2 linked regions of the Nordella sp. HKS 07 genome follow. The protein of the gene in region 1 binds, or shares a complex with, the protein of each later gene. Links are inferred from orthologs where the notes say so. Each region holds a gene or a part of one and is shown on either strand. Other genes may lie near its edges. The genes, in order: ccmE and ccmB.

Evidence for each region.
Region 2: the proteins of ccmE (region 1) and ccmB are in contact, whole or in part, in a solved structure (PDB 8CE8), measured with the Escherichia coli proteins. The link is inferred for Nordella sp. HKS 07 from one-to-one orthologs.

Annotation. Positions count from the first base shown.
Region 1 is NZ_CP049258.1:4,061,727-4,064,977, forward strand. Bases 78-3,017 are described here. They hold ccmE (cytochrome c maturation protein CcmE), read left to right. Parts: upstream 78-1,286; coding sequence 1,287-1,748; downstream 1,749-3,017. Other genes in these bases: ccmI (c-type cytochrome biogenesis protein CcmI), read left to right, coding at 178-1,272; G5V57_RS19205 (heme lyase CcmF/NrfE family subunit), read left to right, coding at 1,745-3,017. In the rest of the region: G5V57_RS19190 (sarcosine oxidase subunit beta family protein), read right to left, coding at 1-13; more of G5V57_RS19205, read left to right, coding at 3,018-3,251. UniProt on the Escherichia coli protein: Heme chaperone required for the biogenesis of c-type cytochromes. Transiently binds heme delivered by CcmC and transfers the heme to apo-cytochromes in a process facilitated by CcmF and CcmH.
Region 2 is NZ_CP049258.1:1,648,455-1,651,636, reverse strand. Bases 244-3,114 are described here. They hold ccmB (heme exporter protein CcmB), read left to right. Parts: upstream 244-1,286; coding sequence 1,287-1,943; downstream 1,944-3,114. Other genes in these bases: G5V57_RS07750 (DsbE family thiol:disulfide interchange protein), read left to right, coding at 2,840-3,114; ccmD (heme exporter protein CcmD), read left to right, coding at 2,689-2,853; G5V57_RS07760 (heme ABC transporter permease), read left to right, coding at 1,967-2,689; ccmA (heme ABC exporter ATP-binding protein CcmA), read left to right, coding at 688-1,290; acnA (aconitate hydratase AcnA), read right to left, coding at 244-539. Outside these bases: more of acnA, read right to left, coding at 1-243; more of G5V57_RS07750, read left to right, coding at 3,115-3,182. UniProt on the Escherichia coli protein: Required for the export of heme to the periplasm for the biogenesis of c-type cytochromes.

The sequences.
Region 1 (3,251 bases):
AGCGGGATTTCATGCGGCCCTCTGGTAAACCAGTGTGCTGAACGCGCTGTTTATCAAAAGGGGGGTGCAGCCTCCACCGGTTTCCGACGCCCCATTGCTGCCATGCGACAATGCGACGGACCCTTTTAAGAGCTGGGCGCATTACATTGGGACGAGCCCCCGGAACCTCTTGAGAGCATGCTGAATTTCCTTGTATTTGCGGTACTTGCGGCAGCCGTCGTGATCGCCCTGTGCTGGCCCGTCCTGAAGGGGCGCGTCGCCGGGCCGGCGCGCGCCGACTATGACGAGGCCGTCTTCCGCGACCAGCTCGCCGAGCTCGAGCGTGACAAGGCCAGGGGCCTGATCGGTACTGCCGAAGCCGGGGCCGCCCGCAATGAGATCGCGCGCCGCCTGATCGCCGCTGGCCGGCAGGCGCCCCAGGCCAGCCCCCAGGGTGTGGGCAGATGGCCGGTTTTGGCGGTGGCTGTGACCGTCCCTGTGGCAGCACTTGGTCTCTATATGGCGCTTGGCGCCCCGGGCAGACCCGATCTGCCGCTCAAGCAGCGTCTCGACAATGCGATCGCCAATAACGACGTCCGGGCGCTGATGGCAAAGGCCGAGGCGCATCTGGCCGAGCAGCCGGACGATCTGCGCGGCTGGGAGGTTCTCGCACCTCTCTATCGCGGCACTGAGCGCTATGAGGACGCGGCGAAGGCATTCGGGAACATTCTGCGTCTCAAGGGAGCGAATGCCGAAACCTATGCCGACTATGGCGAGATGCTGGTTTTCGCCAATGCCGGCCTTGTCCCCAAGGAGGCGGCGGCGGCTTTCGCCGAGGCCCTGAAGCTTGACGTTAAGTTGCCCAAGGCCCGCTTTTATGCCGGCCTGGCCTTGAAGCAGGACGGCAAGGCGGGTGAGGCCCTGGCGGTCTGGCAGGGGCTGCTCGCCGATACGAAGCCGACAGACAGCTGGAAAAATGCCCTCGAGGCGCAGATCGCGTCCCTGTCGCCGGGCGCGCCTCAGCTCTCCGACGAGCAGGTGGCGGCGACCGAGAATATGAGCCCTGAAGATCGCGAAAAAATGATCCGAGGCATGGTTGACGGCCTGGAGGAGCGCCTTAAATCGGCCCCTGCCGATCTCGACGGCTGGCAGCGCCTTATTAGGGCGCGCGCCGTTTTGGGTGAGATGGACAAGGCGCGCGCGGCGTATACTTCCGCGCAGGCGCAATTCAAGGATGACAGCCAGGCGATGTCCGCATTGGCTCAGTCGGCGAAGCAGCTGGGTATCGAATAATGGCAATGATGACGATGACGCCCCGTAGTTCCCGGAAGCAGAAGCGCGCCGCGGTGATCCTGGCGGGCCTCGCCGTCCTCGCCATTGCCGCCGGCATTGTGCTTTATGCGCTCAAGGACACGATCGTCTTCTTCTATACGCCGAGCGAGATCGCCGAAAAGAACGTCCAGACCGGCCAGCGTTTCCGCCTGGGCGGTCTCGTTGAGGCGGGCAGCGTCGTCAAGGGCGACGGCATGACCGTGCGCTTCGCGGTCACCGACACCATCAAGTCGGTCACGGTCGAATATAAGGGCCAGCTGCCCGATCTCTTCCGCGAGGGCCAGGGCGTCGTTACCGAAGGCAAGCTCGACGCGTCGGGCAACTTCGTCGCCGACACGGTGCTCGCCAAGCATGATGAAAACTATATGCCGAAGGACGTCGCCGACCGCCTGAAGGAAAAGGGCGTGTGGAAGGAAGGCAAGGGGGCCGGATCATGATTGCCGAAACCGGACATTTCACGCTCATCCTGGCCTTCGTCACGGCCCTGGCGCAGTGCGCCGTGCCGCTCTACGGCGCCCATCGCGGCGACCGCGCCCTCATGAATGTCGCCGCGCCCGCCGCGCTGGCGCAATTCACGCTGATCGCCATCGCCTTCCTGGCGCTGATGAATGCCTATGTGACGTCGGATTTTTCGGTCGTCAATGTGTGGGAGAATTCCCATTCGGCGAAGCCGCTCCTCTACAAGATCACCGGCGTCTGGGCCAATCATGAAGGCTCGATGATGCTGTGGGTGTTGATCCTGTCGCTGTTCGGCGCCGGTGTCGCGCTGTTCGGCGGCAACCTGCCGCTCGAGCTCAAATCGCGGGTGCTCGCCATCCAGGGCTCGATCGGCATCGCCTTCCTGCTCTTCATTCTGCTCACCTCCAATCCTTTCCTGCGTCTCGATCCGGCGCCCGTCGAAGGCAACGGCATCAATCCGCTGCTGCAGGATCCGGCGCTCGCCTTCCATCCGCCGTTCCTCTATGCCGGTTATGTCGGTCTGTCGGTCTCCTTCTCCTTCGCCATCGCCGCCCTGATCGACGGCAAGGTCGATGCCGCCTGGGCGCGCTGGGTCAGGCCGTGGACGCTCGCCGCCTGGGTCTTCCTGACGCTGGGCATCGCCATGGGATCCTGGTGGGCCTATTACGAACTGGGCTGGGGCGGTTTCTGGTTCTGGGACCCGGTCGAAAACGCCTCCTTCATGCCCTGGCTCATCTCCGCGGCGCTCCTTCATTCCGCGATCGTCGTCGAGAAGCGCAACGCGCTGAAGATCTGGACCATACTTCTCGCCATCCTGGCGTTCTCGCTGTCGCTGATCGGCGCCTTCCTGGTGCGCTCCGGCGTCCTGACCTCGGTTCATGCCTTCGCGGTCGATCCGGAGCGTGGCGTATTCATTCTCCTGATCCTGTGCATCTTCATCGGCGGCGCGCTGGCGCTGTTCGCCTGGCGCGCGCCGGCGCTGAAGGCGGGCGGGCTCTTCGCGCCCTTGAGCCGCGAGGGTGGCCTCGTGGTGAACAATCTTCTGCTCTGCACCGCCTGCGCGGCGGTCTTCATCGGCACGCTCTATCCCCTGGCGCTGGAAATGTTCACCGGCGACAAGATCTCGGTCGGTCCGCCTTATTTCAATGTCACCTTCGGCCTGATCATGCTGCCGCTCCTGCTGCTCGTGCCGGCCGGGCCGCTGCTCACCTGGAAGCGGGCCGAAGCGTGGCCGGTGATCCAGCGCCTGTGGGTTGCCGCCCTGGTGGCCTTCGCCGCGGTCATGCTTCTCCTTGTCGTGTTCCGGCGTGGACCGTGGCTGGCCCCTCTCGGCGTCGGCCTCGGCCTGTGGCTGGTATTGGGCGCCCTGGTCGAGCTTTCCGAGCGCGTCGCCTTGCTCCGCTCGCCCTGGGCGGTCGCCTGGTCGCGATTCAAGGGTTTGCCGCGCTCCGCGCTCGGCATGACGCTAGCCCATGCGGGCG
Region 2 (3,182 bases), 2.4 Mb from region 1 along the record:
CCGGGCGGCACGACGCGGAAATTGTCGAAGGCGCCCTGACCCCATTTGAGGAAAGTGTAGCGCTCGCCGTTGCGGTCATATTCGAGCGCGACATTCTGCTTGAACGCCTTGGAGTTGGCGAAGAAGTCGACCATCACCGAATGGTCGATGACGAGATCGACGGGGGCGAGCGGGTTGATCTTCTCGGGGTTGCCGCCGAGACCGCGCATCGCATCGCGCATGGCCGCAAGATCGACCACCGCCGGCACGCCGGTGAAGTCCTGCATCAGCACGCGCGCCGGACGATAGGCGATCTCGTTTTCCGCCTTGCCGCGATTCTTCAGCCAGCGGGCGAAATTGACGATGCTTTGCTTGGTGACCGAACGGCCATCCTCATGCCGCAGCAGATTCTCGAGCAGCACCTTCAGCGAGTAGGGCAATGCGGAGATGCCCTTGAGGCCGTTCTTCTCGGCCGCCTTGAGGCTGAAATAGACATAGGTCTTGGCGCCCACCTTCAAAGTCTTGCGGCATTTGAAGGAGTCGAGGGACGTAGCAGTCATGGCTGATCCTTGGTGCAAATTGGTGTCGGCGGGATTTGCCCAGCATATAGGTCCATTTCCATGACAATGCCAAGGCTGCAGGTCACACAAGCAGAACCGCCAGAACCGCCTTTGCCTCGTGCCGCCCGATGGGTTAAGCGGGTGGACGATGGTCCAATTACAAGCAGACTCGCTCGCCTGCCAGCGCGGCGGCCGGACAGTGTTCACCGACGTGAACTTTACCCTCTCCTCCGGTCAGCTCATGGAGCTCAGAGGTCCCAACGGCGCCGGCAAGTCGTCGCTTCTGCGTCTCATTGCGGGCCTGGGAGAGGCCGTTTCCGGCCGGATCACGCTGTCGGGCGGCGGCGAGGACCTCAGCATCGGCCAGCAGGCGCATTATGGCGCGCATCAGGAGGCGATCAAATCGCCGCTGACGGTCAGCGAGAACCTGAAATTCTGGGGTGACTTTCTGGGTGGCGGGGATATGGACGCGGCACTGGCCGCCTTCGATCTCGAAGCGCTCGCCGATTACCCGGCAGCCCTCCTCTCGGCCGGGCAGAAGCGCCGCCTGTCGCTGGCGCGGCTCGCTTTGGTGCCGCGGCTCCTGTGGCTGCTCGACGAGCCGACGGTCGGCCTCGACGCCGCCTCGCTCGACCGGCTGACCCGGTTGCTGCGCGGCCACTTGACGGGCGGCGGCCTCGCGGTGGTGGCAACCCATGCGCCGCTCAGCCTCGAAGCTGACGTCAAGCTCGTGCTGGGGGTCTCTCGATGAAGCTCATCTGGGCGCTCATCCGGCGCGATCTCATGCTGGCGACCCGCCAGGGCGGTGGCGCCGGCACGGCCATCGGCTTCTTCGTGACGGTGATCGTGCTCTTGCCGCTGGGTCTCGGTCCCGACCAGGCGCTGTTGCAGCGCATCGCGCCCGGCGCCTTGTGGATCGCGCTCCTGCTCTCCGTCCTGCTTTCGGCGGAGCGGATCTTCCAGGCCGATTACGAGGATGGCTCGCTCGACGCGATGGCGCTCGGCGTGGTGCCGCTGGAGCTCGTGGTGCTGGCCAAGGCGATGGCGCACTGGCTCACCACCTCCTTGCCGCTGGCGATCGCCGCACCCTTCTTCGGCTTCCTCATCAATCTCGACACGTATGATATCCTGCCGCTCAGCCTGGCGATGATCCTGGGCTCGGTGTTCCTCTCGCTGCTTGCCGCACTGGGGGCGGCGATCACCGTGGCGCTCAGGCGCGGCGGGCTTCTGGTGTCGCTGCTGATCCTCCCCTTCTATGTGCCCTGCCTCATTTTCGGGGTGGCGGCGAGTTCCTCCAGCGAGCTTGTCAAGCCGTCGCTGCTGATGCTGACCGCGCTGGCGCTGACCAGTTTCGTCCTGGTGCCGGTCGCCGCCGCTGCGGCGTTGCGCGCCTATCTGAAATGATATGAGCCCCCTAAAATACAACCATGCAGAAATTCGCTAATCCGGCCCGGTTCCAGAAGCTCGCCGAAGCGCTCCTGCCCTATGTTTGGGGGGCGATGATCCTGGCCTTCGCGGCCGGGCTCTATATGTCGCTCGTGACCGCACCGCCCGACTACCAGCAGGGCGAGACGGTCCGCATCATGTTCGTGCATGTGCCGGCGGCCTGGATGGCGCTCATGGTCTACACCGCCATGGCGGCGGCCAGCGCCATGGCGGCGGTGTTCCGGCATCCCCTGGCCGATATGGCGGCCAAGGCGGCGGCACCCATCGGTGCCATGTTCTGCCTTCTGTCGCTCATCACCGGCTCGCTCTGGGGCAAGCCGATGTGGGGCGCCTGGTGGGTGTGGGATGCGCGACTGACCTCGATGTTCGTCCTGCTTCTGCTTTATCTCGGCTATATGGCGGTGTGGCAGGCAATCGAGGATCCGCATCGCGCCGCGCTCATCGCCCGCGTCGTCGCCCTAGCGGGCTTCATCAACGTGCCGATCGTCAAGTTCTCGGTCGACTGGTGGAACTCGCTGCATCAGGGCCCCAGCGTCTTCCGCATGGACGGCCCCACCATCGATGCGCGCATGCTGTGGCCGCTGCTCGTCATGGCGCTCGCCTACATGCTGCTCTTCACCGGGCTGCTCCTCGTCGCGATGAGAAGCGAGATCGCCCAGCGCAAACTGCGCCAACTGCGCCTGGCCGGGATCGAGGGGCGGTGATGGACTGGAACGCCGCCCATGTCGCCTTCGTGGTCGCCGCCTATGCGGTGAGCTTCGCCGGGCTCATCCTGCTCGCCACCTGCGTCCTGATACGGGACCGGAAGCTGAAGCGGCAAATCGCGGCGCTCGAACGCAACAAAGGTAGCAAACATGGCCGAGGCTAGTCTGCCCCGCAGGCGCACCTGGCTCACCATCCTGCCAGTTGCCGCCTTCGCTCTCCTGGCGGTTCTCTTCTATCGGGGCCTGTCGGGCAATCCGTCTGAGGTGCCTTCGGTACTCCTCAATAAGCCGGTTCCGGCTTTCTCGCTGCCGCCGGTCGCAGGTCTCGGCCTGCCTGGCCTCTCCAGCGACGACCTCAAGAAGGGCGAAGTCACGCTCGTCAATGTCTGGGCCTCCTGGTGCCCGCCCTGCCGCGAGGAGCATCCTCTCCTGATGGAACTCGCGGCGCGCGGTGATCTGAACGTCGTCGGGATCAACTACAAGGATGATCCGG